Serinibacter salmoneus: one gene and its partner. The main gene of each other region encodes a partner of the protein of the gene in region 2 in a complex. Links are inferred from orthologs where the notes say so. Each region holds a gene or a part of one and is shown on either strand. Other genes may lie near its edges.

What was found.
Region 1: the proteins of mfd (region 2) and uvrA are in contact, whole or in part, in a crystal structure (PDB 4DFC), measured with the Escherichia coli proteins. The link is inferred for Serinibacter salmoneus from one-to-one orthologs.

Annotation. Positions count from the first base shown.
Region 1 is NZ_PDJD01000001.1:1,441,093-1,456,440, forward strand. Bases 7,730-11,153 are described here. They hold uvrA (excinuclease ABC subunit UvrA), read right to left. Parts: upstream 10,789-11,153; coding sequence 7,930-10,788; downstream 7,730-7,929. Other genes in these bases: uvrC (excinuclease ABC subunit UvrC), read right to left, coding at 7,730-7,933; ATL40_RS06395 (YciI family protein), read left to right, coding at 10,915-11,153. Outside these bases: tpiA (triose-phosphate isomerase), read right to left, coding at 1-475; ATL40_RS06360 (phosphoglycerate kinase), read right to left, coding at 479-1,687; gap (type I glyceraldehyde-3-phosphate dehydrogenase), read right to left, coding at 1,802-2,809; DNA-binding protein WhiA, read right to left, coding at 3,005-3,985; ATL40_RS06375 (gluconeogenesis factor YvcK family protein), read right to left, coding at 4,040-5,014; RNase adapter RapZ, read right to left, coding at 5,016-5,993; more of uvrC, read right to left, coding at 5,990-7,729; more of ATL40_RS06395, read left to right, coding at 11,154-11,211; ATL40_RS06400 (TerC family protein), read right to left, coding at 11,233-12,249; ATL40_RS06405 (TerC family protein), read right to left, coding at 12,255-13,262; excinuclease ABC subunit UvrB, read right to left, coding at 13,427-15,348. UniProt on the Escherichia coli protein: The UvrABC repair system catalyzes the recognition and processing of DNA lesions. UvrA is an ATPase and a DNA-binding protein. A damage recognition complex composed of 2 UvrA and 2 UvrB subunits scans DNA for abnormalities.
Region 2 is NZ_PDJD01000001.1:2,254,309-2,270,366, reverse strand. Bases 1-4,134 are described here. They hold mfd (transcription-repair coupling factor), read left to right. Parts: upstream 1-310; coding sequence 311-3,934; downstream 3,935-4,134. Other genes in these bases: ATL40_RS10140 (SurA N-terminal domain-containing protein), read left to right, coding at 4,043-4,134. Outside these bases: more of ATL40_RS10140, read left to right, coding at 4,135-4,513; ATL40_RS10135 (histidine phosphatase family protein), read left to right, coding at 4,517-5,206; ATL40_RS10130 (nucleoside triphosphate pyrophosphohydrolase), read left to right, coding at 5,203-5,925; eno (phosphopyruvate hydratase), read left to right, coding at 6,062-7,339; ATL40_RS10120 (FtsB family cell division protein), read left to right, coding at 7,479-8,126; ATL40_RS10115 (DUF501 domain-containing protein), read left to right, coding at 8,126-8,728; dinB (DNA polymerase IV), read right to left, coding at 8,743-9,972; ATL40_RS10105 (Ppx/GppA phosphatase family protein), read left to right, coding at 10,056-11,006; ATL40_RS10100 (NAD(P)/FAD-dependent oxidoreductase), read left to right, coding at 11,254-12,651; ATL40_RS15210 (ArsR/SmtB family transcription factor), read left to right, coding at 14,490-15,299; ATL40_RS10075 (VOC family protein), read left to right, coding at 15,304-15,711. UniProt on the Escherichia coli protein: Couples transcription and DNA repair by recognizing RNA polymerase (RNAP) stalled at DNA lesions. Mediates ATP-dependent release of RNAP and its truncated transcript from the DNA, and recruitment of nucleotide excision repair machinery to the damaged site.

The DNA of each region.
Region 1 (15,348 bases), 820 kb from region 2 along the record:
GCGCGCCGTCGATCTGGCTCAGCGTGAGCGAGACGTGCTCGCCCGCCTGGCGGACCTCGAGCTTCTCCCCCACGCACAGGATGGGTGTGATGCCCGCGGCGATTGCTGCGGCCACCTTGGCTCCCACGATCGTGTCCGACTCGCCGTGGTAGTCACGCCGCTCGGAGTGACCGACGATCGCGAAGTCGACCCCGAGCGCCGTGAGCTGCTCGGCGGAGACCTCACCGGTGTAGGCGCCCTTGGCGTGGGAGGAGATGTCCTGCGAGGAGAGCTTGATGCCGAGTTCGTCGGCGTCGATGAGCGTCTGCACGCTGCGCAGGCTCGTGAAGGACGGCGCCACGGCGACCTCGACGGCCTCGTAGTCGTGCTCGGCGTCCTTCAGGGACCAGGCGAGCTTCTGGACGAGCTGGATGCCCTGGTGGTGGTCCAGGTTCAGCTTCCAGTTGCCCACCATCAAGGGGGTGCGGTCGGTCATCTCTCAGTCCTCCAGTACGGCGAGTCCGGGCAGGGTCTTGCCCTCGAGCAGCTCCAGGGAGGCGCCGCCCCCGGTGGAGATGTGGCTGAACCCGGCTTCGTCGAAGCCGAGCGTGCGGACGGCGGCCGCGGAGTCGCCACCACCGACGATGGAGAACGAACCGGCGGCGGTCGCATCGATCATGGCCTGCGCCACCGCCCGCGTCCCCGCGGCGAAGGCTGCCATCTCGAACACACCCATCGGGCCGTTCCACACGATGGTGCGGGCCTCCTTGATCGCCTCGGCGAAGGCCTCGGCGGAGGCCGGACCGATGTCCAGGCCGATGGCCTCGGCCGGGATCGCATCCGCGGCGACGACCTCGTGAGCGGCGTCGGCTGCAAACGCCTCGGCCGCCACGATGTCCGTGGGCAGCACGATGCGCACACCCTTGGCCTCGGCGCGAGCCAGGTAGCCCTTGACGGTCTCGATCTGGTCCGCCTCGAGCAAGGACTTGCCCACCTCGTAGCCCTTGGCCGCGAGGAACGTGAAGACCATGCCACCACCGATGAGCAGCGTGTCGGCCTTCTCGATGAGGTTGTCGATCACGCCGAGCTTGTCGGAGACCTTCGAACCACCGAGCACGACCGCGTAGGGCCGCTCCGGGTCGGAGATCGCCTTGCCGAGCGCGTCCACCTCGGTCTGCACGAGCAGACCCGCCGCGTGCGGCAGTGCGAGCGCGACGTCGTAGACACTGGCCTGCTTGCGGTGCACCACACCGAAGCCGTCCGAGACGAAGGCATCCACGCCGTCGCCGAGGGCCACGAGCTCGGCGGCCAGTGCGGCGCGCTCGTCGGCGTCCTTGGAGGTCTCGCGCGCATCGAAACGCACATTCTCCAGCAGGGCGACCTCGCCCTCGCCGAGACCGGCCACGGCGGCGTCAGCCGAGTCGCCGACGAGGTCGCCCGCGAGCGTCACGTCCTTGCCGAGGAGTTCACCCAGGCGGGCGGCCACCGGGGCCAGGGAGTACTTCGCGTCCGGGGTGCCCTTCGGGCGGCCCAGGTGCGCGGTCACGACGACCTTTGCGCCGGCGTCCAGCAGCGCGGTCAGCGTGGGCAGTGCGGCGCGGATGCGGCCGTCGTCAGTGATGGTGGTGCCGTCCAGCGGCACATTGAAGTCGGAGCGTACGAGCACGGTCTTGCCGCGCAGGTCGCCGAGGTCAGCGAGCGTCTTCACAGCGTCTCTCCAGTTCGCCCGAGGGCGGAAGGTCGAAGGAATGGGGTGGGACGGACGATGCCCGCGACCGCACCCGGAGGGGTACGAGCGCGGGCATCGTGGTCGAGCGAGAGGTCAGAGCTTGCCGCCGACGAACTCCGTCAGCTTCACCAGGCTCGAGGAGTAGCCCCACTCGTTGTCGTACCAGGAGACGACCTTGACGAGGTTGCCGTTGGAGACCTTCGTCAGCCCGGCGTCGAAGATGCTCTGGTGCGGGTTGGTGACGATGTCCGAGGAGACGATCGGGTCCTCGGTGTACTCCAGGGTCCCGGCCATGGCGCCCTCCGCGGCGGCCTTGACCGCGGCGTTGACCTCCTCGACGGTGACGTCGCGGCCGGCCTCGAAGGTGAGGTCGGTGGCGGAACCGGTGATGGTCGGGACGCGCAGCGCGAACCCGTCCAGCTTGCCCTTGAGCTCGGGGAGCACCAGGGCCACGGCCTTGGCGGCACCGGTGGTGGTCGGCACGATGTTCTGCGCGGCAGCGCGGGCGCGGCGCAGGTCCTTGTGCGGGCCGTCCTGGATGTTCTGGTCACCCGTGTAGGCGTGGATGGTCGTCATCAGACCCTTCTCGATGCCGATGGCGTCGTTGAGGGCCTTGGCCATCGGGGCGAGGCAGTTCGTGGTGCAGGACGCGTTGGAGATCACGTGCTGCGTGGCCGGGTCGTAGTCGGTGTGGTTCACGCCGACCACGAACGTGGCGTCCTCGTTCTTCGCCGGAGCGGAGATGATGACCTTCTTGGCGCCGGCGTCGATGTGCGCCTTGGCCTTGGTAGCGTCCGTGAAGAAGCCCGTGGACTCGATCACGATGTCGGCGCCCAGCTCACCCCAAGGGAGGTTGGCGGGGTCGCGCTCGGCCAGAGCGCGGATGGCCTTGCCGTCCACGACGATGTTCTCGTCGTCGAACTCGACCGACTGGGGCAGGACACCCAGGACGGTGTCGTACTTCAGCAGGTGAGCGAGGGTCTTGTTGTCCGTGAGGTCGTTGACTCCGACGACCTCGATGTCAGCTCCCGAGGAGAGAATCGCCCGGTAGAAGTTGCGGCCGATGCGGCCGAAGCCGTTGATCCCGACGCGGATGGTCACGATGAGTCCTCCATGCGTGTGTCACACGCTCTCGTCCGGTGGCGTGCCCGGTCAGGACACGCGGAGGGGGTCGTCCCCGTTTCTCCATGAACGACCCTACTACGCACCACCGGATTCGCCGGGGGGACCAAATGCCCGCTCAGCCCGTGGCGTAACCGGGCGGGCCGGACCATGAGGCACCAGACCCGGTGTCTGCTACAGGTCAAGCATCTCCGGCGTGAGGATGCTCTCGGTGTCGGGGATCCCGAGTTCCGCGGCGCGCTTGTCCGCCGTCGCCAGCAGCCGCCGGATCCTGCCGGCCACGGCGTCCTTTGTCAGCGGCGGATCGGAGTACTGGCCCAGTTCCTCCAGGGAGGCCTGGCGGTGCTCCAGCCGCAGGCGGCCGGCCTCCACGAGGTGCTCCGGCACCTCCTCCCCCAGGATCTCGAAGGCACGCTGCACCCGGGCCGAGGCCGCCACGGCGGCGCGTGCGGAACGACGCAGGTTCGCATCGTCAAAGTTCGCCAGCCGGTTCGCAGTACCACGGACCTCCCGGCGGGTGCGCCGCTCCTCCCAGACCAGCACCGCGTCGTGGGCGCCCATCCGGGTCAGCAGCGCCGCGATCGCGTCACCGTCGCGGACCACCACCCGGTCCACCCCGCGCACCTCACGCGCCTTGGCCGTGATGCCGAGGCGCCGCGCGGCGCCCACCAGGGCGAGTGCGGCCTCGGGCCCGGGGCAGGTCACCTCGAGGGCACAGGAACGACCTGGTTCCGTGAGCGAGCCGTGGGCGAGGAAGGCACCACGCCACGCCGCCACGGTGTCGCCGACACTGGCGGAGACCACCTGGGGCGGCAACCCTCGGACCGGGCGACCGCGCTGATCCAACAGGCCCGTCTGCCTGGCGAGCGCCTCCCCCTCGCGCACCACCCGGACCACGTACCGGTTGCCCTTGCGAAGGCCTCCACCGGAGACCACGATGATCTCGCTGGAGTGGCCGTACACCTCGGCGATAGCGACCCGGAGACGGCGTGCTGCGGCGGCGTTGTCGAGCTCGGCCTCGATCACGATGCGCCCGGAGATGATGTGAAGACCCCCGGCAAAACGCAGCGTCGCGGACACCTCGGCCTTTCGGCTCGAGGTCCGATCGATGCGAACTCTGGCCAGCTCGTCCTTGGCGGCTGCGGTCAGAGACATGGTCGCCATCCTGCCACCGAACCGCCTCCGCGTCCCACTCCGATCGAGATTGCCTCAACGATCCGTGACGTCACCCCACGTCGCCGTGAACGCATCGCGGTAGGCGGCGGCGAGCCGCAGCGGATCGTGCCGCGCGGTCCCGTCATCGGCCCGCACCTGGCGCAGCAGCAGGCGTGCCCCCAGCGAGCGGGTCACGTCCTCGAGGTCGCTCACATCGTCCACCCAGGCGGGGTCCGCGAGCACGACGTCGGGGCGCAGGTCCGGGTCCACCTCGGCCAGCACGCGCACGTGGTCGGCGGCGGTGAAGCCGTCGGTCTCCCCCTCCTGCTGCTGCAGGTTCAGGGTGAGCGCGAGGTGGGATGCGGTGTGGATCGCCTCGCGCAGGGGCGCCACCTGGAGGTGCGGCAGCACGGAGGTGTACCAGGAGCCGGGTCCCAGGACCACCCAGTCCGCGGCCCGGATCGCCTCCAGCGTCGCACCGCACATCCGGGGTTCCTCGGGTAGCAACCGCACCTGGGCGACCCGGCCGGTGGTGACCGCAACACGGGACTGGCCCCGAACCACGCGGTCGGGATAGCCCTCGCGGTGCACATCCGCCTCGATGACCAGCGGCTCCTCGGCCATCGGCAGGACCCGTCCGCGCACCCCCATGAGCAGCGCGAGACGGGTGAGTCCCTCCACCACGTCTCCACGCTCGGCCCAGGCACCCGCGAGCATGAGGTTGCCCAGTGCGTGCCCGTCCAACGGACCGTCGGTGGCGAACCGGTGCTGGAGCAGGTCGTGCCACGCCCGACCCTGGGGGGTGTCGTCGCACAACGCAGCCAACGCCATGCGCAGGTCGCCCGGTGGCAGGATCCCCATCTCGTGGCGCAGCCGCCCCGAGGAGCCACCGTCGTCCGCCACCGTGACCACGGCGGTGAGGTCAGGGGTCAGATGCCGCAGGGCGAGCAGCGAGGCCGCGAGCCCGTGCCCGCCCCCGAGCGCCACGATCCGACTGGGCTCGATCCGCAGCGGGTCCAGGGCGCGCACGTCACTCCCTCCCGAGGTCGCGGTGCACGTTGCGCACGAGGTGACCCCTGGCCCGCAGCAGCACTCCCAGGCGTTCGCTGAGTGCCACCGAGCGGTGCTTGCCGCCGGTGCAGCCCACCGCCACCGTCAGGTAGTGCTTCTGCTCCGCGACGTAGCCCGCGAGGATCGGGTCCAACAACGCGGCATAGCCCTCGATGAACTCGGCGGCGCCCGGCAGACCGAGCACGTACTCGGCCACGGGGGCGTCCTTCCCCGTGAGATGACGCAGTTCGGTCACCCAGTAGGGGTTCGCGAGGAACCGTGCGTCCACCACATGGTCTGCGTCCAGCGGGATGCCGTACTTGAAGCCGAAGGACTGCACCGTGATCGCCAACGGGTGGGAGTCCTCCCCCGCCACGATCTCGCGCACCCTGCCGGCCAGTTCGTGCACGGTCAGGGTGGAGGTGTCCAGGTAGGTGTCCGCCCGACGACGCAGGTCCTGGGTGAGGTCGCGCTCGGCCGCGATCCCATCGATGATCGTGCCCTCACCCTGCAGCGGGTGCGGGCGGCGCACCTGCTCGTAGCGACGCACCAGGGTGGCGTCGTCGGCGTCCAGGTACACGATGCGGTATTCGATCCCCTGCGCACGGAATGCCTCCAGCACGGCGGAGAGCTCGGCGAAGAACTCCTTCCCGCGCACGTCCACCACCGCCGCGAGACGCCGCACGCCACCGCTCGGGGACATCATCCCCACCATCGGCGCCAGGAGCCGCGGTGGAAGATTGTCCACCACGTACCAGTCCAGGTCCTGCAGCACGGCCGCCGTGCGGGTGCGCCCGGCGCCGGACATCCCGGAGACGATGAGGACCTCGCTCCGCTCGCGCGGTGGCGCCGTGGCCCGCGCCTCCAGCAGTGGGATGCCATCTGGAACGGTCACGGGGTCTGCCTCACCGGGCAGTGCCTCGCCCGCAGGCGGGTCGGGCGGCGGCTTCTCGGTCATGGCTCCAGGATGCCAGGTGCCGCCAGTGCCTCGCTGAGGGTGGCCGCGAGCCGCGGGCCGAATCCCTTCACCGCGGCGATCTCCTCCACGCTCGCAGCCCGGATGCCCTTGACGGAACCGAACTGCTTCAGCAGGGCCTTCTGCCGCGCCGGGCCGAGGCCCGGGATGTCGTCGAGCACGGACCGGGTCATCGCCGCGCCGCGCCGCTTGCGGTGCGCGGTGATGGCGAAGCGGTGGGCCTCGTCCCGGATCCGCTGCAGCAGGTAGAGGCCCTCGGAGGTGCGGGGCAGGACCAGGGGGAACTCCTCCCCCGGTAGCCACACCTCCTCCAGGCGCTTGGCCAGACCGATCAGCGCCACATCCACCACACCCGCCTCGGACACGGCCCGGGCGGCGGCCGCCACCTGGGGGGCTCCGCCGTCGACCACGATGAGGTTGGGCGGGTAGGCGAAGCGGCGCGGCCTGCCCGTGTCGGGGTCCACCCGCCCCAGCGGCACGCCGTCGGCATCCACCTCGGTGGAGGTGGCCGAGGCCTCCCGCTCCTGGGCCAGGCGCCGCAAGCGGCGCGTGAGGACCTCGTGCATCGCCTCGGTATCGTCCCTGGCACCCTCGCCGGACTCACCCCGCACCACGAACTGGCGGTAGTCGGACTTCTTGGGCAGTCCGTCCTCGAAGACCACCATGGACCCGACCTGGTGCGTACCGCCCGTGGTGGAGATGTCGTAGCACTCGATCCGCAGCGGCGAGGCCGGCAGGTCCAACTCCTCCTGCAGCTGCGCGAGCGCCAGCGACCGAGCCGTGAGGTCGCCGGCGCGGCGTGTCTTGTGCAGGGCCAGGGCGCCGTCGGCATTGCTGCGGACGGTGTCCATCAGGGCGCGCTTGTCCCCGCGCTGGGGCACCCGGATCTCCACCCGGGAGCCGCGCGTGTTGCTGAGCAGTTCGGTCAGTTCGGGGGCGTCCGCGGGGAGCACCGGGACCAGGACCTCCCGGGGCACCTCCACGCCACGCTCGGCGTAGACCTGCTGCAGGAGACGCTCGGTGAGCTCGCTCTCGTCGAGGTCCTCCACGCGTTCGGACACCCAGCCCCGCTGCCCGCGGATCCGGCCGCCGCGGACGTGGAAGACCTGGACGGAGATCTCCAGCTCGTCGCTGGCCAGGGCGAACACGTCCGCGTCGGTCCCATCCGGCAGGACCACAGCATTCTTCTCCACCACGCGGCGCAGCGCCGCCAGGTCATCGCGCAGGCGCGCCGCACGCTCGAAGTCGAGCTCGTCGGACGCCTCCCGCATCTGCCGCTCGACGCGCCGCACGAACGTCGCGGTCTCCCCCGCCATGAACCGGCAGAAGTCCTCCGCCAGGTCACGGTGCTCGGCCGGTGAGATCCGACCCACGCACGGCGCCGAGCACTTCTCGATGTAGCCCAGCAGGCACGGGCGCCCGCTGGCCGCGGCGCGCCGGTAGACCCCCGCGCTGCAACTGCGGATCGGGAACACCCGCAGCAGCAGGTCCACGGTCTCGCGGATCGCCCAGGCATGGGAGTAGGGCCCGAAGTAGCGGGTGCCGGCGCGCTTCGCCCCGCGCATCACCTGCACCCGGGGGATCTCCTCGGCCATCGTGACGGCGAGGTAGGGGTAGGACTTGTCGTCACGGTACTTGACGTTGAAGCGCGGGTCGAACTCCTTGATCCAGGAGTACTCCAGGCTCAGTGCCTCCACCTCGGTGCCCACCACGGTCCACTGCACCTGACTCGCGGTGGTCACCATCCGCGCCGTGCGCGGATGCAGGGTGTGCAGCGGCGCGAAGTAGTTGGCCAGACGCGCGCGCAGGCTCTTGGCCTTGCCGACGTAGATGACGCGGCCGGTGGGGTCGCTGAAGCGGTACACCCCCGGGGAGTCGGGGATCTCCCCGGGGGCCGGACGGTAGGAGGCGGGGTCGCTCACGCCCCGACGCGCTCGCGCTCGGGTGCCTCCAGGAGATCCTGCAGGAAGGAACCGGTATAGCTCTCCGGGACGCGGGCCACGTCCTCCGGTGTGCCCTGCGCCACCACGCGCCCGCCGCCGGAGCCGCCCTCCGGTCCCATGTCGATCACCCAGTCGGCGTTGCGGATCACGTCCAGGTTGTGCTCGATCACCAGCACGGAGTTGCCCTTGTCCACCAGGCCCTGCAGCACCTCGAGCAGGCGACGGATGTCCTCGAAGTGCAGACCCGTGGTCGGCTCGTCCAGCACGTAGACCGTGCGACCGGTGCTGCGCCGCTGCAACTCGCTGGCGAGCTTCACGCGCTGCGCCTCGCCGCCCGAGAGGGTCGTCGCGCTCTGCCCCAGCCGCACGTACCCCAGGCCCACGTTCACCAGAGTGGTCAGGTGCCGCGCGATCGCCGGGACGGCGGCGAAGAAGTCCGCCGCCTCGGAGATCGGCATGTCCAGCACCTCGGCGACCGTCTTGCCCTTGTAGCGCACCTCGAGGGTCTCCCGGTTGTACCGCGCCCCCTCGCACACCTCGCAGGGCACGTAGACGTCCGGCAGGAAGTTCATCTCGATCTTCAGGGTGCCATCGCCGCTGCACGCCTCGCAGCGTCCGCCCTTGACGTTGAAGGAGAACCGCCCCGGCCCGTAGCCGCGCACCTGCGCCTCCTGGGTCTGCGCGAAGAGCTTGCGCACGTGGTCCCAGACGCCGGTGTAGGTGGCGGGGTTGGAGCGCGGCGTGCGGCCGATCGGCCCCTGGTCCACGTGGACCACCTTGTCGAGGTTGTCCAGGCCGGTCACCCGCTTGTGCCTACCGGGGACGCGTCGCGCCTTGTTCAGTTCGTTCGCGAGCACGGTGTACAGGATCGAGTTCACCAGCGTCGACTTCCCGGATCCGGAGACCCCCGTGACGGCGGTGAGCACGCCGAGCGGGAAGGTGACCGTGACGTCGTGCAGGTTGTTCTCGCGGGCACCCACCACGGTGACCTCGCGCCCGGGGGTCGGGGCGCGGCGCGTGGCGGGCACGGGGATCGAGCGGCGGCCGGCGAGGTAGGCCCCGGTCACGGACTCCTTCGCGCTCAGCAGCCCCGCGTAGTCCCCCGAGTGCACGATCCGGCCGCCGTGTTCGCCGGCGCCCGGGCCGATGTCCACCACCCAGTCCGCGGCGCGGATGGTGTCCTCGTCGTGTTCGACGACGATGAGGGTGTTCCCGAGGTCGCGCAGCCGGGTCAAGGTGTCGATGAGGCGGCGGTTGTCCCGCTGGTGCAGCCCGATGCTGGGCTCGTCCAGCACGTAGAGCACGCCCACCAGTCCGGAACCGATCTGGGTGGCGAGGCGGATGCGCTGCGCCTCGCCACCCGAGAGGGTGGCGCTCGGACGCGAGAGGGTGAGGTAGTCCAGGCCCACGTCGAGCAGGAAGGAGAGCCGAGCCTGGATCTCCTTGAGCACGGCGCCGGCCACGACCTGCTCGCGGGGCCCGAGCTCGAGGCGCTCCAGCACCTCCTTGGCGCCGTCGATGGACAGGTCGCACAACTGCGCGATGGAGTAGCCGGAGACCCGCACGGCGAGCACCTCGGGCTTGAGGCGGGCGCCCTGGCACACCGGGCAGGGCACCTCACGCATGTAGCCCTCGTACCGTTCGCGCGAGTAGTCCGACTCGGTCTCGGCGTGACGGCGCTTGACGAAGGAAAGCACCCCCTCGAAGCCGGAGGAGTACTGACGCTGCCGACCCCACCGGTTGGTGTAACGGACCTTCACCTCGTGGTCCTCACCGTGCAGCAGGGCCTTCTTCGCGCGGGCGGGCAGGGCGCGCCACGGGACGTCCATGGCGAACCCCAGTTGCTCCGCCAGGGCGGTCATCTGCCGTTGGAAGTACTCGGCACTGCCCTGGGTCCAGGGCGCGATCGCCCCCTCGGCCAGGCTCAGCTCGTCGTCGGGCACCACGAGGTCGGGGTCCACCTCCAGTCGCGTGCCGATGCCGGTGCACTCGGGGCAGGCACCGTAGGGGGCGTTGAAGGAGAACGTGCGCGGCTCGATCTCGTCCAGCGCGAGCGGGTGGTCGTTGGGGCAGGCGCGCTTCTCGGAGAAGCGCCGCTCGCGCTGCGGGTCCTCGGGCTCCAGGTCCACGAGGTCCACGAGCACCAGGCCCTCGGCCAGACGCAGTGCGGTCTCGACGGAGTCGGTGATGCGCTGCTTCGCGCTGGCGCGGACCACGAGGCGGTCCACGACCACGTCGATGGTGTGCTTGAGCTTCTTCTCCAGCGCCGGCGGCTCCGCGAGCGGCACCACCTCGCCGTCCACCCGGGCGCGCGCGAACCCCTGCTGCCGCAGGTCGCGGAAGAGGTCCTCGTACTCACCCTTGCGGCCCCGCACCACGGGTGCGAGCACCTGGAACCTGGTGCCCTCCTCCAGCTCGAGCAGGCGGTCGACGATCTGCTGCGGGGTCTGGGAGGTGACACGCTCCTGACAGACCGGGCAGTGCTGGGTCCCGGCGCGGGCGAACAGCAGCCGCAGGTAGTCATACACCTCGGTGATCGTGCCCACCGTCGAGCGCGGGTTGCGGTTCGTGGACTTCTGGTCGATCGACACGGCCGGGGAGAGTCCCTCGATGAAGTCGACGTCCGGCTTGTCCATCTGCCCCAGGAACTGCCGGGCGTAGGCGGACAGGGACTCCACGTACCGACGCTGGCCCTCGGCGAAGATGGTGTCGAAGGCCAGGGAGGACTTGCCGGATCCCGACAGCCCGGTGAACACGACCAGGCTGTCACGCGGCAGGTCGATCGAGACGTTGCGCAGGTTGTGCTCGCGGGCACCCGAGACGATGAGACTCACGCCGCCATGCTAATCGCGCCCACCCCCATCTCGCACAGATGTTCGAGCAGAGCGGAATCCAGATCGTGCTCGCTAGGCTGATCGCGCGGCCGGGACCGGCCCGTCGCGCAACCACCGGAGGACACCGTGGCCGTTCAGATCGTCGAGTACCGCTACCAGGTGGGCGCACAGGCCGAGCGGCTGCGCGACGAGGTGCGCCCGCGGCACCGCGACTTCCTGCGCACCCTCCTGGACGCCGGGAGCCTGCTGGCCTCCGGGCCGCTGGTCGAGACTCCGGGCGCGATGCTGCTCCTCGTGGCGCCCGATGCCGAGGCGGCGACGGCGTTACTCGCCGAGGACCCGTTCCTGACCGAGGGTGTGGTGGCCGAGGTCGGGGTCCGCGGGTGGAAGCCGGTGATCGGCCCGTTCGCCGACCGGATCTGAGGGACCCGCGGGGCGGGACGGTCAGCGGGAGGCGTCCTCGGCGTCCTGGGTGTCCTGGGTGTCCTGGACGCGCGGCGGCCAGAGCAGGCTCGCGACGGCGGCGATGGCCAGGAAGCCGATGATGACCGCCAGCGAGAGCCAGGTGGGGATCTCCGGCGCCCACGGCACCCCCTGACCACCGTTGATGAACGGCACCGTGTTGCCGTGCAGGGCCTCCAGGATGAGCTTCACCCCGATGAAGGCGAGCACCGCCGCGAGGCCGTAGCTGAGGTAGGCGAGGCGCTCCATGAGCCCATCCAGCATGAAGTACAGCTGGCGCAGGCCCATGAGCGCGAAGATGTTGGCGCTGAAGACGATGAACGGGTCACTGGTGAGCCCGAAGATCGCCGGGATCGAGTCCAGCGCGAACAGCAGGTCGGTGGTGCCGAGCGCGAGGATGACCAGGAGCATCGGCGTGACCATGCGCCGGCCGTCGATGCGGGTGGTCAGGCGCGCACCGTCGTAGTCCGGGGCGACGGGCATCACGCGCCGCACCACCCGCACCAGGACGTTCTCGGAGTACTCCTCCTCGTTCTGCCCGCCGACCATCTTCACGGCGGTGACCAGCAGCACCACCCCGAAGAGGTAGAACACCCAGCTGAAGCGCTCGATGATCGCGGCACCCACGAGGATCAGGCCCGCCCGCAGCACCAGGGCGATGAGGATGCCGATCATCAGGGTGCGCTGCTGCTGCAGGTGCGGCACCGCGAAGGAGCCCATGATGAGGGCGAACACGAACAGGTTGTCCAGCGAGAGGGAGTACTCCGTGAGCCACCCGGCCAGGAACTCCCCCGCCGGCGCGCTGCCGCCCACCGTGAGGACAAGGAGGGCGAACACGAGCGCGAGGCCGACGTAGAAGGCGACCCAGCGCGCGCTCTCGGCGAAGCTGGGCACGTGCGGACGCCGCCCGACGACCACCAGGTCGATCACGAGGATGGCCGCGAGTACCACCAGTGAGGCGACCTCGAACCAGAGCGGCAGCTCGTGCGTGCCCAGCACCCCGATCAGTCCCGCGCGCCGTCGTCGTCGGCCGCGGCGGATGTGAGCGCGGCATCCCGCCGGGACTTGGCCAGGCTCGCGACGGTGGTGATCGTCAGCACCCCGACGATGAAGATCAGCGAGAAGGCGATGGACACCTCGGGCACGCTGACGTGCTCACCGCCGTTGATGAACGGGAGCTCGTTCTCATGCAACGCGTGCAGCACGAGCTTGACCCCGATGAACGCGAGGATCGCCGCCAGGCCGTAGTTCAGGTACACGAGGCGGTCCAGCAGGCCGTCCACCAGGAAGAAGAGCTGCCGCAGCCCCAGCAGGGAGAAGGCGTTGGCGGCAAAGATCAGGAAGACCTCCTGGGTGAGGCCGAAGATCGCGGGGATCGAGTCGATCGCGAACAGGATGTCGGCGCTGCCGATCGCCACCATCACCAGCAGCATCGGCGTGATGTGCCAGCGGCCGTCGTGCTTCACCCAGATCCGGTCGCCGTGGTAGGAATCCGTCACCGGGAAGATCCGGCGCACCCAGCGCACGAGGAAGTTCTCGCGCTTCTCGTCAGTCTCCTCGGTGTGACGCAGCTGCGCGATCGCCGTCCAGATCAGGAACGCACCGAAGATGTAGAACACCCAGGCGAAGTTGTTGACGATCTCCGCACCGATGAAGATGAAGATCGTGCGCAGCACGAGTGCCAGGATGATGCCGACGAACAGCACCTTCTGCTGGTTCTCGCGCGGCACCGAGAACGCGCCCATGATCAGGACGAACACGAAGAGGTTGTCCAGGGAGAGGCTCTTCTCGGTGATGTAGCCCGCGAAGTACTCAGCGCCGTAGGGGCTCGGGAACATCACGAGGATGGCGACCCCGAACAGCAGCGCGATCGCGACGTAGGCCGCCGACCAGATCGCCGCCTCGCGCAGGGTCGGTGCGTGCGGCTTACGGACGTGGCCGAACAGGTCGACGGCCAGCATCGCGACGATGCCGGCCACTGTGACCGCCCACAACCAGACAGGAACATCCATGGGTACACCCTTCGGTACCGACGACTGGGAACCGAAGGTCTTCTCCGGCCGCGTGCGGCCCAGCAGCACCGGGAACCCGCCGTTGGGCGCCGTGGTGACGATGCTGCTGCTCGGGAGTACTCCCCTTCGTCGTCAGAGCATACGCGATGAGGGCGCGCCCGCCCTCAACTCGTGGCGGCCACCATCTGGCGCAACTCCTTCTTCAGGTCGGAGATCTCGTCGCGCAGCCGCGCCGCGACCTCGAACTTGAGCTCGGCGGCTGCGGTGTGCATCTGGTCGGAGAGTTCCTGGATGAGCTCCGCGAGGTCCGATGCCGCGGCACCGGCCAGGCGCTCACGAGCCGAGGAGCCCGTGGGCTTCGGCGCCGCCCCGCCCTTGCGGTAGCCACCCGCGAGCAGTTCCTTGGTGTCGACGTCCTCGCGCGCGAGCTGATCGGTGATGTCGGTGATCCGCTTGCGCAGCGGGGTCGGGTCGATCCCGTGCTCGGCGTTGTAGGCGAGCTGCTTCTCCCGGCGCCGGTCGGTCTCTTCCAGCGCGCGCCGCATGGACGGCGTGATGGTGTCGGCGTACATGTGCACCTGGCCCGAGACGTTGCGCGCCGCGCGACCGATCGTCTGGATGAGGGAGGTCTCCGAACGCAGGAACCCCTCCTTGTCGGCATCCAGGATCGCCACCAGGGAGACCTCGGGTAGGTCGAGGCCCTCGCGCAGCAGGTTGATTCCCACCAGCACGTCGTACACGCCCATCCGCAGGTCGCGCAGCAGTTCGATGCGCCTGAGGGTGTCCACCTCCGAGTGCAGGTAGGCGACCTTCACCCCCCGCTCGAGCAGGTAGTCCGAGAGGTCCTCGGCCATCTTCTTCGTCAGGGTGGTCACCAGCACGCGCTCGTCGCGCTCGGTGCGCTGGCGGATCTCCCCGAGCAGGTCGTCGATCTGCCCCTTCGGGGGCTTGATCACCACCTGCGGATCCACCAGCCCGGTGGGCCGGATGACCTGCTCCACCACGCCGTCGGACTGCCCCAGTTCGTAGTCGCCGGGGGTCGCGGACAAGAACACGGTCTGCCCGATCCGCTCCAGGAACTCCTCCCAGCGCAGCGGCCGGTTGTCCATGGCGCTCGGGAGGCGGAACCCGTGGTCCACGAGGGTGCGCTTGCGGGAGGAGTCGCCCTCGAACATCGCGCCGATCTGCGGCACGGTCTGGTGCGACTCGTCGATGATGAGCAGGAAGTCCTCCGGGAAGAAGTCCAGCAGGGTGTTGGGTGCGGACCCCGGCACGCGGCCGTCGATGTGGCGGGAGTAGTTCTCGATGCCGGAGCACGTGCCGATCTGCCGCATCATCTCGATGTCGTACGTGGTGCGCATCCGCAGCCGCTGCGCCTCCAGCAACCGGCCACCGCCCTCGAGTTCGGCGAGGCGTTCCTCGAGCTCCGCCTCGATGGTGCCGATCGCGCGCTCCATGCGCTCGGGGCCGGCGACGTAGTGCGTGGCCGGGAAGATGTGGATCTCCTCCTCCTGCCGCACCACGTCACCCGTCAACGGGTGCAGGGTGGCGATCGCCTCGATGTCGTCCCCGAAGAACTCGATCCGGATCGCCAGCTCCTCGTACACGGGGATGATCTCCACCGTGTCCCCCCGTACCCGGAAGGTGCCGCGCTGGAAGGAGGCGTCGTTGCGGGCGTACTGCATGGTGACGAACTGCCGCAGCAGCGCGTCGCGATCCACCACGTCCCCCACCCGCAGCCGCACCATCCGGTCCACGTACTCCTGGGGCGTGCCCAGGCCGTAGATGCAGGACACGGAGGCGACCACCACCACGTCGCGCCGGGTGAGCAGCGAGTTCGTGGCGGAGTGCCGCAACCGTTCCACCTCCTCGTTGATCGAGGAGTCCTTCTCGATGTAGGTGTCCGAGGAGGGCACGTACGCCTCGGGCTGGTAGTAGTCGTAGTAGGAGACGAAGTACTCCACCGCATTGTTCGGCAGCAGCTCCCGGAACTCCGTGGCCAGCTGCGCGGCAAGGGTCTTGTTCGGCGCCATCACCAGGGTGGGGCGTTGGACCTGTTCGATGAGCCACGCGGTGGTCGCGGACT
Region 2 (16,058 bases):
GCGGCCCGGATCCACGGAGCAGTCAGCTCGGGGATGCGTGGGCGGTCCGCGTCTGCTGCTCGATGGCGCAGGGTGTCGTCCGCGGACCCGATCACCGCGGTGCCGCAGGGGAGCGGTGAAGCCGTGCGGTAGGGCATGAGCGGGAGCGACACGTTCCTCCTGTGTCTCGAGCAGGCAGGGATCATTTGTCACGAAAGAGTAACGGCGCCCGGCGTGCGGTGGTGGTTTGGGGTTCGGGCGTCCATCCGGGACGCCTAGACTGGGCGGCCGGGAGGCCGCCACGCTCGGACCGGCGGCGCAGAACACGCCTATGAAGCTCACCGGACTGCTGTCCGCACTTGCCCACGACCCCTCGATCGACCCGACCCTGCGGGCTCTCGCCCAGCGGCGTGCGTGCGAGGTGATCGCCCCGGTCGGAGCGCGACCCGCACTGATCGCGCAACTCGCGCTCGCGCCGCAGGCCCCCCAGATCGTGGTGCTGACCGCCACGGGTCGGGAGGCGGAGAGCCTGGTGGCCGCTCTCGGGGCCTACCTCCCGGCGGAGTCGCTCGCAGCCCTGCCCGCATGGGAGACGCTGCCCCACGAGCGGCTCAGCCCGCGGGCGGACACTGTTGCCACCCGGCTGGCGGTGATGCGGCGTCTGACCCACCCGGACCCCGAGGGCACCGGCGGCTCGCACACCGGCCGTATCCGGGTACTCGTCGTGCCCGTGCGCGCGGCGATGCAGCCGGTCGTCACCGGACTCGGTGATCTGGAGCCGGTCGCCGCGCACGCGGGGCAGACCCGGCCGATGGAGGAGATCGTCGAGGCGTTGGCGGCCGCCGCCTACACCCGGACCGACATGGTGACGGCGCGGGGTGAGTTCGCCGTGCGCGGCGGGATCCTCGACGTCTTCCCTCCGACCCAGGACCATCCCATGCGGCTGGACTTCTGGGGGGATGAGATCGAGGAGATCAGGTGGTTCTCGGCCGCCGATCAACGCAGCCTCGAGGTGGCGCCCGAGGGCCTGTGGGCACCGCCGTGCCGTGAACTCCTGCTGACGGATGAGGTGCGGGAACGAGCCCTGCGGCTGCGGGACGCGCTCCCGGGTGCGGCCGAGATGCTCGAGAAGATGGCGCAGGGCATTGCGGTGGAAGGGATGGAGTCCCTCACCCCGGCACTCGTGGACGAGATGTCCCAGGTCCTCGACCTGGTCGAGGACGACGCGCTCCTGATGGCATGGGACCCGGAACGGATCCGGTCCCGGGCCGCCGATCTACAGGCCACGACCGAGGAGTTCCTGGCTGCGGCCTGGACATCCGCGGCGGCCGGTGGCTCGGTCCCTCTGGACCTGTCCGCGGCGAGTTTCGTGGCACTCGCGCAGGTGTACGAACGCGCCCAGGCGCGTGGGCTGCTGCGCTGGAGCCTGACCGTGCTGCCCAGCGACGCCGACCTGGTGGGCGCCGATGACACGGCGGGGGACGAAGAGAACCTGCGGCTGGCCGCGCGCGATGTCGAGGGCTACCGCGGGGACCTCGAGCGCGCCGTGAGCGACCTACGCGACCTGGTCCGCCAGGAGTGGCGTCTCGTCCTGGCCACCGATGCCGCCGGGCAGGCCCGTCGCATGGTCGAGCAACTGCGTGCCGCGCAGGTGCCGGCGCGCCTGGAGTCCGATCTCGAGACCGCACCCGAGCCCGGTGTCGTGCACGTCACGACGGCCACGATCGGGCGGGGCTTCGTTGCCCCCGACCTGCGGCTGGCACTGTTCACGGAGGCCGATCTCACCGGGCGGGCCACCGCGGGCGCCCGTGACGCGAAGCGGTTGGCCTCCCGGCGCCGCAACGTGGTGGACCCTCTCGCGCTGCGTCCGGGCGACTACGTGGTGCATGAACAGCACGGTGTGGGCAGGTTCGTGGAACTCGTGCAGCGCACGGTCGGCGGTGCGGCCGGGGCTCGCGGGAAGCCGGCCACCCGTGAGTACCTGGTGATCGAGTACGCCTCGCCCAAGCAGGGGAAGAACGCGGGATCGCAGGACCTGCTGTACGTCCCCACCGATGCCCTGGACCAGGTGACCAAGTACACGGGCGGCGAGGCGCCCACCCTCAGCCGGATGGGCGGCAGCGACTGGAAGAACACCAAGGCGCGTGCGCGCAAGGCCGTACGGGAGATCGCCGGGGAACTCATCCGTCTCTACTCCGCCCGCATGGCCACCCAGGGCCACGCCTTCGCACCCGACACCCCCTGGCAGCGTGAGCTCGAGGACGCGTTCGCCTACGTGGAGACACCCGACCAACTCGTCACGATCGAGGAGGTGAAGGCCGACATGGAGAAGTCCGTGCCGATGGACCGCCTCATCTGTGGCGACGTCGGCTACGGGAAGACCGAGGTCGCGGTGCGGGCCGCGTTCAAGGCGGTCCAGGACGGCAAGCAGGTCGCCGTCCTGGTCCCCACCACGCTCCTTGTCCAGCAGCACCTGCAGACCTTCACCGATCGCTTCACCGGGTTCCCCGTCACGGTTGCGGCGCTGTCCCGATTCCAGACGGACGCCGAGGCCGCCCGCGTGCGCGAGGACGTGCGTGCCGGGAAGGTCGACGTCGTCATCGGCACCCACCGACTGCTCACCGGGGAGGTGCGATTCAAGGACCTCGGTCTCGTGATCGTGGACGAGGAACAGCGATTCGGCGTGGAGCACAAGGAGACTCTCAAGCAACTGCGAACGAACGTGGACGTGCTGGCGATGAGCGCCACGCCGATCCCCCGCACGTTGGAGATGGCGGTCACCGGCATCCGGGAGATGTCCACGCTGGCCACCCCGCCCGAGGAACGCCACCCCGTCCTGACGTTCGTGGGTCCCTACGAGGAGAAGCAGATCGCTGCTGCGATCCGGCGCGAGCTCCTCCGGGAGGGGCAGGTGTTCTATGTGCACAACCGCGTGGAATCGATCGAGCGCGCCGCCGCCCACCTGGCCGAACTCGTGCCCGAGGCGCGCATCGCTGTGGCGCACGGCAAGATGAACGAGCACCAGCTCGAGCGCGTGATCATGGACTTCTGGGAGAAGCGGTTCGACGTGCTGGTCTGCACCACGATCGTGGAGACGGGCCTGGACATCTCCAACGCCAACACCCTGATCCTCGAACGCGCCGATGTCATGGGCCTGTCCCAGCTGCACCAGCTGCGCGGTCGCGTGGGGCGCGGGCGCGAGCGGGCGTACTCCTACTTCCTGTACCCGCCGGAGAAGCCGCTGACCGAGACCGCCCACGACCGCCTGGCCACCATTGCCGCGAACACCGACCTCGGCGCGGGGATGCAGGTCGCGCTGAAGGACCTGGAGATTCGCGGCGCCGGCAACCTCCTCGGCGGTGAACAGTCCGGCCACATCGCCGGCGTCGGTTTCGATCTGTACGTGCGCATGGTGTCCGAGGCCGTGCAGCGTTTCCGCGGCGAGGAGGTCGAGGAGCTGCAGGACGTGACGATCGAACTGCCGATCGACGCGCACATCCCGCACGAGTACGTGCCGCACGAACGGTTGCGCCTGGAGGCCTACCAGAAGATCGCCTCCGCGCGTGGCAGCGAGGACGTCGCCGCCGTCCGCGAGGAACTCGTGGACCGCTACGGTGCTGTCCCGGCGAGCACCGAACTGCTCTTCGCCGTCGCCGAGATGCGCACCCTGGCCCGCTCGCTGGGAGTCACCGCCATCACCATTCAGGGCCAGTACATCCGATTCGCTCCCGTTGAGCTCAGCGACTCCGCCACCGTGAGGCTCAAGCGGCTCTACCCGCGTTCGGTGATCAAGGCGGCGGTGCGCACGATCCTGGTGCCGGCACCCACCACGGCGCGGGTGGGTGGGGAGGTGCTGCGCGATCTCGCCCTGGTGGAGTGGGTGATGGGCCTGCTGCGCAGTGTGGTGGGTAGCAGCGTCGCGGCTGCAGCCGCGGTGGCCGGGCCCGGCTCGTGACCCGGTGCGATCGATGGATAGGATCGAGGGCGTTGGCCCGCCCCACCGGAGGTTGCTGTGCGTTCTCAGGCGCGTTACGCCGTCGTCCCAGTCCTGACCGTTCTTGCGTTGACCGCCTGCACCCAGCAGCCGGGGACCGCCGCCACGGTCGAAGGTGAACGCATCACCCAGGCGGAGCTCGCCGCCACGGTGGAGGATCTCGACACCCTGAACGGAATGGCCTCCGACCCTGGGCAGGTGCTGACCTCGCTCATCTTCGCGCCCGTCGTGGTGACGGCCTCCGGCGATGCGGGGGTCGGTGTCAGTCAGGCGGAAGCGACAGCGCTGCTCGACGAGGTCGCGGCGACCGCGGGACTGGAACCGTGGGACTACGCGCCCGGCACGATCCAGATCGCCGAACTCCAGCTTGTCAGCCAGTACACCGCCTCGGTGGCCGGGCTGAACGAGGAGATCGCGGTACGCGCCGCTGAGGCCGACGTCGAGGTCAACCCGTTGTACGGCGAGTGGTCGGGTGCTTCCGGGGTCCAACCGACGCAATGGCCCTGGTTGCTCGAACCCGCGACCGCGGCGGTGGGCTGAGTCGTGGCAGCCACTGCGCCGGCGCCGGTGGACAAGGCCGACTGGGGAGAACTCGTGGTGGTGCGCCACGGCGAGACCGCCTGGAGCCGCACCGGCCGGCACACCGGGCGCAGTGACATCCCCCTCACCCCGGCGGGTGTCGAGCAGGCCAGGGCGCAGGGAGAGGCGCTCGCGGGGCGTACCTTCGCGCTCACCCTGGTCTCCCCCTTGCAACGCGCGCGTCACACGGCCGAGCTCCTCGGGCATGGCGACGGCGAGCCGGAGCCGGACCTGATGGAGTGGGACTACGGCCCGGTCGAGGGCCTCACGAGGGTCCAGGTCATCGAGGCGCTCGGGCACCCCTGGGCCGCGCTCGGGGACGGTGTGCGGCAACCGCTGACCATCTCCGGCACCGACGACCTGCCACCCGAGCAACGCAACGCCCACCCCGGGCCGGGCGAGCTCGTGGAGGAGGTAGCCGCGCGCGCGGCCCGCGTGATTGCGCGCGCCGAGCCTGTTCTGCGGTCGGGGGGCGATGTGCTCTTCGTGGCGCACGGGCACGTCCTGCGGATCCTCACCGCGACCTGGCTCGAACTGCATGCCGACGTCGCCGAACGACTGGAGATGGGCACCGCCGCGCGCAGCGTGCTCGGTTACGACCGCGGCGCGCGCTGCCTGCGGCACTGGAACGTGCCCCCGGGCGTGAAGGAGTGAGCACTCCGGGCGCCGCGGGGCTCGGCAGTCCGGAGCGGATCGCCCGCGCCATGAGCGATGTCGTGGCCGTGATGGACCGGCTGCGGTCGCCCGGGGGCTGCCCCTGGGATGCCGAGCAGACCCACGCCGGCCTCGCGCCGTACGCCATCGAGGAGGCGCACGAGGTCGCGGAGGCGGCCGAGAGCGGCGACGGCACGCTGCGGGAGGAACTCGGTGACCTGCTCCTCCAGGTGCTCTTCCAGGCACGGATCGCGCAGGAGGGACCCGACGGCGCCACCCCGTTCGACCTGGCCGATGTAGCACGCACCCTGGAGGCCAAGCTGCGGCGTCGTCATCCCCACGTGTTCGCGGATGCGACGGCGGTGGACGCCCAGCAGGTGGCGGCCACCTGGGAGGACATCAAGGCGGCGGAGCGCGCAGCGTCGCCCACCGGCGCCGTCGCCGGTGAGGCCAGCGTGCTCGCGGGCGTCCCGACCTCCCTGCCGGCGCTCGCCGCGGCGCAGAAGGTGCTCGCCCGCGCCCGGCGAGCCGGCATCGCGGTGGGTCCCTCCTACCCCGAGCACGGGGATGAGCAGGCAGACCTCGAGGCCGACATCGGCGCGGAACTGGTGGCCCTGGTCGCCCGAGCCCAGGCGGCGGGGGTGGATGCCGAGGCGGCGCTGCGCGCGCAGGTCCGAGGTCTTCGTGCGCAGGTGCGCGAGGCCGAGTCGTCCGCGTGACAAACGTCCCGCTCGCCCTTGCGCGAGGATCCTCTAGGGTTGTCCTGGGCAGTGAGCCCGACGTGTCGGGCGCACTGACGTGCCCCTGGGCCGTGCGGCCCCGGGGCGTACCGCTAGCAACCTGACAGGAGCTTCCATGGCCACCATCGAGGCCGTACTCGCACGTGAGATTCTCGACTCCCGCGGCAACCCCACCCTTGAGGTCGAGGTCGGCCTCGACGACGGCAGCGCCGGCCGCGCGGGTGTGCCCTCGGGCGCCAGCACCGGAGCCTTCGAGGCCGTCGAGCGCCGCGACGGCGACAAGGGCCGCTACCTCGGCAAGGGCGTGCAGGACGCCGTCGAGGCCGTTCTCGACGCCATCGCGCCCGAGGTCCTCGGCCTGGACGCCGGCAACCAGCGCGAGATCGACCAGATCATGATCGATCTCGACGGCACGCCCAACAAGGGCAAGCTCGGTGCGAACGCCATCCTCGGCGTCTCCCTCGCCGCTGCGCGCGCCGCGGCCGACAGCGCCGCGCTGCCGCTCTTCCAGTACATCGGTGGTCCCAACGCGCACGTGTTGCCCGTTCCGATGATGAACATCCTCAACGGTGGATCCCACGCGGACTCCAACGTGGACATCCAGGAGTTCATGATCGCCCCCGCCGGCGCCCCCACCTTCAAGGAGGCCCTGCGCTGGGGCGCCGAGGTCTACCACGCACTGAAGTCGGTGCTGAAGGCCCGCGGCCTGGCCACCGGGCTCGGCGACGAGGGCGGCTTCGCGCCGAACCTGGAGTCCAACCGCGCCGCGCTCGACCTCATCCTGGAGGCCATCGAGAAGGCCGGCTACACCCCGGGTGAGGACATCTTCCTCGCGCTGGACGTGGCCTCCACCGAGTTCTTCTCCGAGGGCGGCTACGCCTTCGAGGGCGGCACCAAGACGCCCGCCGAGATGGTGGACTACTACACCCAGCTCGTGGCGGACTACCCGCTGGTCTCCATCGAGGACCCGCTGAGCGAGGACGAGTGGGACTCCTGGAGCGACCTCGTGGCCAAGGTCGACGACAAGGTCCAGATCGTCGGTGACGACCTGTTCGTCACCAACCCCGAGCGACTCGCCAAGGGCATCGCGCAGAAGTCCGCGTCCTCGCTGCTGGTGAAGGTGAACCAGATCGGCTCCCTCACCGAGACCCTCGACGCCGTGACCATGGCGCAGCGCGCCGGGTTCACCGCGATGGTCTCCCACCGTTCCGGTGAGACCGAGGACACCACGATCGCCGACCTCGCGGTGGCCGTGAACGCCGGTCAGATCAAGACCGGTGCGCCCGCCCGCGGTGAGCGCATCAACAAGTACAACCAGTTGCTGCGCATCGAGGACCTGCTCGGCGAGGCGGCGACCTACGCCGGTCGCTCCGCCTTCCGTCGCCTGGGCTGAGCCCGTCGGGCGGATATGCCCGCCGGCCACGAACGTAGCGCCCCGGGGTGAGTCCTCTCACCCCGGGGCGTCCTCGTGTGCGCGGTGCTCCCGGCGTGCCGCGTCCGTCGGCGGCGGTTTGCCCTGGCACGATGAGGCGGTGAGTGCTCGAGGGCAGACCCAGCGACCCGCGGCAAGGACGAGCCGCCGGGCCGGGGTACGGCGCGCGCGCACGCGCAGCGCAGCGGCGAGCGGTTCGGCGGCGGAACTCGAGGAGACCCGCGCGCCGCGGCAGATCACCCTGCGAGGGATCGTGCTGCTCGTGATGATCCTGGTGGCCTTCGTGGTGCTGGCACCCACGTTCCGCGCCTATGTGACGCAGCAGGAGCAACTGCGTGAGGTGAACGCCGACCTCGCCTCCTCCCAGGCACAGGCGGAGGCACTCGCCGCCGAACTCGAGCAGTGGCAGGACGACGACTACGTCCGCGCCCAGGCCCGCGAGCGGTTCAACTACGTGGAGCCGGGCGAGACCTCCTACCGCGTGGTGGACCCGGAGACCGTGGTGGGGGAGGACCCCATCGCGGACCTCACCGCGCAGGCACAACAGGCGGCCTCCGGGCTGACGACGGGAGCGCGGGGGCCCTGGTACGTCACGGTCTGGGATTCCGTCCAGATCGCCGGCGCGGCCCAGGACCAGGCGGCCCAGGACGAGGCGGCCCAGGACGAGGCGGAGCAGGACGAGGCGGAGCAGGACGAGGCAACGGGCGAGTCTGCGGGCGGCGCCGACACCGAGCGGGCAGGCGGATGATGACGGCTGAGAACGAGGCACCCGAGCCCAGCACGACGCAGCTCCCGCCGGGCCCGCAGCAGCACCGCGACCGTCCCGGGCCTCGCGTGGAACACGACCCGGGTGCGGCGCCCCGGCCTCGCGTGCGCGAGGAGGACCTGGCGGTCCTGGCCGATCAGCTCGGCCGCGAGCCGCGCGGCGTGGTGGAGATCGCTGCGCGCTGCGTGTGTGGTCGCCCCACGGTCGTGCGCACCGCGCCACGACTGGCGGATGGCACGCCGTTCCCCACCTCCTACTACCTGACGCATCCTGGGGCGGTCTCCGCGGTCTCGACCCTCGAGGCAGGCGGGCTGATGGCGCAGATGACCGAGCGGCTCGCGCGGGAGCCCGGGCTCGCTGCGGCCCACCTGCGCGCTCACCAGGACTACCTGGAGCGGCGGGCCGAGCTCGGTGAGGTGCCGGAGATCGCCGGCATCTCCGCGGGCGGGATGCCCAGTCGCGTCAAGTGCCTGCACGTGCTCGTCGCGCACGCGCTGGCACGGGGGCCGGGAGTGAATCCCCTGGGCGACGAGGCGCTCGCGGCGATGGCCGCGAGTTGGAGGCCCGGGCGCTGCACCTGCTGAGGAGCCGGGACGGGTCAGGCCCGGGGCCGCGCGCCGAGACTGCTTGCTCGCACCACGGCGTGGTGCCCGTGGCGCGCAGTGACCGAGTCGCGCGCACTCTTCCACGCCCGAGCCCGCTCGTGCTCCCCGCTGAGGCCGAGATCGAGTTCCTCCTGGAGCGCATCGGCCGGAGCCAACTCGGCCAGAGCGATGCCGACCAGGGTGCACCCCCGTCGCTCCAGGAGTGGCCAGGCGCTATCCAGGAGCGCGACGGCGGTGCGGGCGATGGGCGCATCGGCCTGAACCGGATGGGTCAGGGTGCTCGAGCGCGAGGCCCGCGAGTAGTCCTCGAGGCGAAGCCGCAACTCGATACGTCGGGTGGTCAGGTGCGCGCCGCGCAGGCGGCCGGTGGTCCGGTCCACCAACGCCAGCAGGTGCGCTCGCAGGGCCGAGGGCGTGTGCGGTCCTCGCCCGAGGGCACGCTGTGCGCCGATCGATCCGCGTTGAGGGGCGCCGTCCTCCTCGTGCAGACGCTCCGGGCCCACGGAGTGCACGAGGGCGTGCAGCCGTGCTCCGGCGCCGGATCCGAGCAGCCCGAGGAGCACCTCACGGGGGAGTTGTGCGAGGTCCCCCGCGGTGTGCAGCCCACACCGGGCCAAGCGCGCTGTCGTGGCATCACCGATACCCCACAGCCGTGCCAGCGGCAGCGGATGGAGGAAGGCGTCCTCCCCCTCCGGTGGGATCAGGAGCAGACCGTTCGGTTTGCTCGCCGTGCTGGCCATCTTGGCCAGGAACGGGGTGCGGGCCACCCCGACGCTCACGGTCAGGCCGACCTGCGCCGATACCCGCGCCCGCAGCCGGCGGGCGACATGGAGCGGTGACTGCTCCAGGTGGCGTAACCCGCGCACGTCGAGGAACGCCTCGTCGATGGACATCACCCGGACCACGGGGGTCGTCTCGCGGAAGAGGGCCATGACCTGCCGGCTCGCGCGCGTGTAGGCGTCGAAGTCCGTGGGCACGAGGACGAGGTCCGGGCATCGTGCTCGGGCCTCACGCCCGGACATCGCGGAGCGCACCCCGGCCCGCCGCGCCTCATAGCTCGCAGCAAGGATCACACCTCCCCCCACGGCGACCGGGCGGCCGCGCAGGCGGGGATCGTCCCGCTGGGCCACGGAGGCGAAGAAGCAATCGAGGTCGGCGTGCAGCATGCCCGCCTCGCCCTCGTGCCCGCGCGGCGAGCCGGCCCATTGCGCCCCCGCGTTCATCGACGCATCCCCGGCTGCGTGCTCATGGCGGCATGATCCGCGCGGGGTCCGACATCCTCGGCGACCGCAGTAGGGTCGCAGGTGTGACGCGGGTAGCTGCCATTGACTGTGGAACCAACACGATCCGTCTCCTCGTGGCCGACCTCGAGGGTGGCCAGGCCCGGGAGGTCGTGCGCACCGGCCTCATCACACGGCTGGGTCAGGGCGTGGACCGCACCGGCGAGCTGGATGCGGACGCGCTCACCCGCACGCTCTCGGCCACCCGGGAGTTCGCGGGGATCATCGAGTCCGAGGGTGCACAGCAGGTGCGGTTCGTGGCCACCTCAGCCACCCGCGATGCGCGCAATCGCGACGAGTTCGTCCTCGGCGTGCGTGAGGCGCTGGGCGTGGAACCCGAGGTCGTCAGCGGTGTCGTCGAGGCAGGGCTCTCCTTCACCGGTGCCGTCAGCGCCGTCTCTCGCGCGCACCCCGGCCCCTACCTCGTGGTCGACCTCGGCGGTGGATCGACCGAAGTGGTCCTGGGAACCGATGCGCCCGAGTACGCCGTGTCCCTCGACATCGGGTCCGTGCGACTGCACGAGCGGCATCTGGTGAGTGATCCACCGACCCAGGCGGAGATCGATGCGGCCACGGTGGACGTGCGTGAGGCGCTGCGGCGGGCCGAGGCCGAGGTGCCGTTGCACGAGACAGCCACCCTGGTCGGTGTGGCGGGCACCATCACCACAACCACCGCGCACGCGCTGCGTCTGCCCGGCTACCAGCGTGAGCGCATCGACGGCGCCGAGCTCCCCGTGGGGATCGCGATGGCGGCAGCACAGGATCTGCTGGCGGCGACCCGGAGGGAGCGGGCGGCGCTGCCCTACCTGCATCCGGGCCGCGTCGACGTGATCGGGGCAGGCGCCCTGATCTGGTTCGAGGTGATCGCGCGCGTCCTGGCCGAGACGACGGCCGCCGGGAGCGGGATCCGGCACGTGGTCACGAGCGAGCACGACATCCTGGACGGCATAGCGCTGAGTCTCGGCGCATCCGCGTGAGCCAGGGCGCCGGGCGACTGCGTGATCTCCTGGCCCTGACTCGCGAGGTCCTCGGGGTGACCCTGGGCACCTTGGTACTGCCGGCCGCGCTCCACGCTCGGCGCGGCGATCCAGCCCTCCCGCACGAGCCGGCGTCGCGGGAGCGCGGTCGTTGCCCGCGGCACGGCCTCGACGGTCTGGACCTTTGTGTCAAGGGACACAGGTCCCCCCCTGTATGGCGTGGACGTGCGCTACTACGATGGGCCGCGTGACTTCCACGACAGCTCCCACCGCCCGCGCCGCGGCCCGCAAGGTGCCCCGCATCCTCATCCTGGGTGGGGGGTACGTCGGCCTGTTCACCGCAATCCGCCTGCGCAAACAGTTGGGTCGTCGTGAGGTGGCGATCGTGCTGGTGGATCCCCGCTCCTACATGACCTACCAGCCCTTCCTGCCCGAGGCGGCGGCCGGCTCCATCGAGCCGCGCCACGTGGTGGCCTCCCATCGCCGCGAGTTGCGCAACGCCACCGTGATCAACGGTCGGGTCTCCGCGATCCGTCACGCCGAGCGCGCCGTGCGGGTGACCCCGGCCGAGGGCGAGGACTACTGGGTGCGCTACGACCACCTCGTGGTCTCGCTGGGCGCGGTCGCGCGCACGCTCCCGATTCCGGGCCTGGCGGAGGTCGGCCTCGGCTTCAAGCAGGTCGAGGAGGCGTTCGCGCTGCGCAACCAGGTCCTCGGCCTGATGGACGAGGCGGCCTCCACCTGGGATCCCGAGCGTCGCAAGAAGATGCTCACCTTCACCTTCGTCGGTGGTGGGTTCGCGGGCATCGAGGCGCTCGGTGAGATCGAGGACATGGCTCGTTCCGCATGCCGGGACTTCGACTCCATCGAGCGTTCCGACCTGCGCTTCGTGCTGGTGGAGGCGACCCACCGCATCCTGCCGGAACTCGGCGAGGAACTCGGTGGTTACGCGCTGGAGCAGTTGCGCGCCCGTGGCATCGAGATGCACCTGTCCACGTTCCTGAACTCCTGCGAGGACGGACACGTGGTGCTCTCCGACGGCACCGAGTTCGACTCCGAGACCATCGTGTGGACCGCCGGTGTGAAGCCGAGCCCGGCGGTGCAGCGCTCCGATCTTCCGCTGACCGAGACCGGCCGAGTGCGGGCCGATGCCTCGCTGCGGATCGTGGAGGAGGACGGGACGGTCGTGGAGAACGCCTGGACGGCCGGCGACTGTGCCTCGGTGCCCGATCTCGCCGTGGGGGAGGGAGCCTTCTGTGCCCCCACCGCGCAGCACGCCGTGCGCCAGGCCAAGCACCTCGGCGACAACATCGCCCGCGTGCTGGCCGGTGAGGAGCCCGTGGACTACGTCCACGCGAACGTCGGTACGGTCGCCTCGCTCGGCCTCTTCAAGGGCGTCGCGCAGATCTTCGGGATCAAGTTGCGTGGCCCGCTGGCATGGTTCATGCACCGCTCCTACCACCTCTTCGCGATGCCGACCTGGAACCGCAAGGTGCGCATCATGCTGGACTGGACCACCTCGCTGCTCTTCCGCCGCGAACCGGTCGCACTGGGTGGCGTGAGCACCCCGCGGGCCGAGTTCATCGCGGCCTCGGCCCCGGCGCCCAGCCGCGAGAACCTCCCGGAGCCGCCGACGGTCGTCTGATCGCCGTACGCTGTGCGCACGCGGCACCACCGGTGCCGCGTGCGGCCCCCGTAGCCCAATCGGCAGAGGCAGCCGGCTTAAACCCGGCACAGTATGGGTTCGAGTCCCATCGGGGGCACCCAGAGCGTCGTTGTTCAAACTAGCGACGTTCCCGGTTTGATCCGTCCCGTTTCCGCTTGCTGTCTGGCGAGCAAGGGCGGTGGCCTGGACTTCGGGGTTTGTCGGCCGGCGCAGATGAAGTACGGGTAGTGAATCGCCCTGGGTTTGGTGGAGTCGCCTGAGCTTGGAAACGAGGATGGTCACATGCCGATGGAGCAGAGTGCGGGGAAGCCGACCACGAGGCGGTACTGCGATCAGGAGAAGGCGGTCGCGGTCGGGATGGTGCGGTCGCTGCGGGCGGAGCTTGGGACTGAGCAGGGCACGGTCCAGCGGGTCGCTACGCAGTTGGGCTACGGGGTCGAGTCGGTCCGAGTGTGGGTCAAGCAGGCCGACATCGACGAGGGTGTCACTGCGGGCGTGAGCACCGATGAGGCGGCCCGGGTGAAGGCCCTGGAGCAGGAGGTCCGTGAGCTGCGGCGGGCGAATGAGATCCTGCGGCGGGCAGCGCATTTCTTCGGGGCGGAGCTGGACCGCCAGACCAAGTAGCCGCATTCATCGACGCCAACCGCGAGGTCGTCGTTGAGGGCCGTCGGCTGGGGGTCGAGCGCATCTGCCGCGTGCTGCAGGTGGCCCCCAGCACCTACTACGCCCGCCGGAGCCGGCCACCGTCGGCCCGCCAGATCCGCGACGCGGTCCTCGGGCCGCAGCTGGTGGCGTTGTGGGAGGCGAACTACCGCGTCTACGGAGCCCGCAAGCTCTGGAAGGCAGCCGGACGGGCAGGGCTGGAGGTGGGACGCGACCAGGTCGCTCGCCTCATGCGCAGCGCGGGGATCAAAGGCGTGAGCCGGACCAAACGGGTGCGCACGACTCGGCCTGATCCGCTCGCTGCCCGCCACCCGGACCTGGTCGGCCGGGACTTCACCGCGACGGCCCCGAACCAGCTGTGGGTGACCGACCTGACCTACGTCCCGACGTGGGCGGGGGTGACCTACGTGTGCTTCATCATCGACGCCTACTCGCGGATGATCGTGGGCTGGCGCGCAGCGGCCACGATGAGGACCGAGACCGTGCTGGACGCAATCGAGATGGCTCGTTGGTCCCGGGGCGCGGACCTGGCGGGGCTGAGATGTCACAGCGACGCCGGTAGTCAATTCACGAGTCTGCGCTACGGCGAACGGCTCGCGGAGATCGGGGCAGCCCCCTCGATCGGGACCGTGGGCGATTCCTACGACAACGCGCTGGCTGAGACCGTGAACGGGTACTACAAGGCCGAGCTCATCCGCGGACCCGCCAGGCAGCGGCCCTGGAAGACGATCGAAGACGTCGAGCTCGCCACCCTGGGGTGGGTCCACTGGCACAACCACCAGCGCCTGCACGGCTACCTCGACGATGTCCCACCAGCGGAGTTCGAGCAGGCCTTCTATGCTGACCAGACCGAGGGCCACCAGGTCGCCGGAATCCAATAGCGCGACCCTCCACCAGACCCAGGGCGATTCAGTTGCAGTAGTCGGCGATGCACATGGTGAAGGGGGCCGTGGAGGTCTCTCGGCACCGGGTGAGCGGGCCGTCGTAGGGGTGCCTCGAACTGCATGCTGGTCTTGGAGTGCGGGGCGGCCTGCATTCTTCGTGCATCCGCGCGGACTCTCGCCATCCGAGCCCGTCCACGCCGCGGCGCCTGGCCCTTGTGCCCGCCTACGCGGCGATTGACAGGCAAGTGTTCGCTTGCCTAATGTCGAGGTGTGAGCGACGTGTACAAAGCGCTGGCCGATGGGACTCGGCGGACCATCCTCGACGAACTCCTTGAGCGGGATCGGCAGACCCTGTTCGAACTGTGCGGCCGATTGGCTACGAGGCACGGACTCACCTCCTCCCGCCAGGCCGTATCGCAGCACCTTGAGGTGTTGCAGGCGGCCGGACTGGTGATCGCGGTCAAGGACGGACGGTACAAGTTCCACTCCATCGACACTGCCCCGCTGCGCGCGATCATCGACCGTTGGCCGTATCCAGAGAAAGCAGGAACAACCATGAATGAACCCAAGGCGTATGGAACTTTGGAGACCATCGACGGTCGGTGGGCGCTGCGTTTCGAGCGCTCGCTCGGCTATCCGATTGAGCGCGTGTGGCAGGCGGTGAGCACGCCGTCCGAGTTGGAACGCTTCTTTCCGGGTGCCGCAGACTGGACACCCGTCGCAGGCGAGATCATCGACGCTGGCGGCATGTCCGTGGAGGTGACGCAGGTCGAGGCACCGACTCTGTTGACCTGGATCTTTGCCGGTCAGCCGCAGGGCTTCGAGCTGACGCAGGAGGGGGATGAGTGCCGATTGGTCTTCACGACCACCATCGACGACCTCCCCGCCGCCCAGACCGCGACCGGATGGGAAATCTACCTTTCCCGGCTCGGACCCCATCTCGCAGGCGGACACCTCTCTGAGGAGGAGGCGCACGGGCCCTGGGCGGAGATCCACGAACTCTACGCCGAGCGCCTTGGCGTCGACCCGGAGCCGGGGCGCCGGTGGGCGGCACGGAACCTTCCTGTCAGTGGAGCCTGACGAAATGAGGATCGCGATCACCAGCGTCTTCGTCGACGACCAGGCCGCCGCGCTGGCCTTCTACACCGAAACACTCGGCTTCGTGACCAAGGTCGACGAGCCTGTCGGTGAGCATCGATGGCTCACCGTCGTCGCGCCCGACGACCCAGATGGTGTCGAGCTTCTACTTGAGCCCGCAGCTCATCCTGCAGTACTGCCCTACCGGGCGGCGCTGATGGCCGACGGGATACCGGCGGCCCAGTTTCTCGTCGATGACGTGCAGGCCGAGTACGACCGGCTGCGTGACCTCGACGTGACGTTCACCCAGGGGCCGACCGAGATGGGCCCCGCGATGACTGCGGTGTTCGATGACACCTGCGGAAATCTCATCCAGATTGCCGCCGTCCAAGGTGACGCCTGCTGGGGCCAGTGATCTACAGGTCTCCTTCGACTGCGACCGCTTCCGCCGAGATCACTACCCGGATGTCCGCCGCCGCTGATCTCAATGACCTCTCCATCGACGAGAGTGTGTGCTCCGAGTGACTAGACATCTGACCGTCGACCGCTTCGGCGGATCGTTCCGCCACAGGCCACCCCCGCAGAACGCACCACCTCCTTTCCGCCCCCCCCAGTTCGGCCGCTATCTCTACGAGCGTCATGCCCTGCTCGTACAGCCGCACGGCCTCCCGGCGTCCGGGCTCATCCGGCCCACGGCGACGCACCGCGACACCTGCCTGTGCGGCGAGCCGATGCACAGTCGTGCGATGTATTCCGAACCGC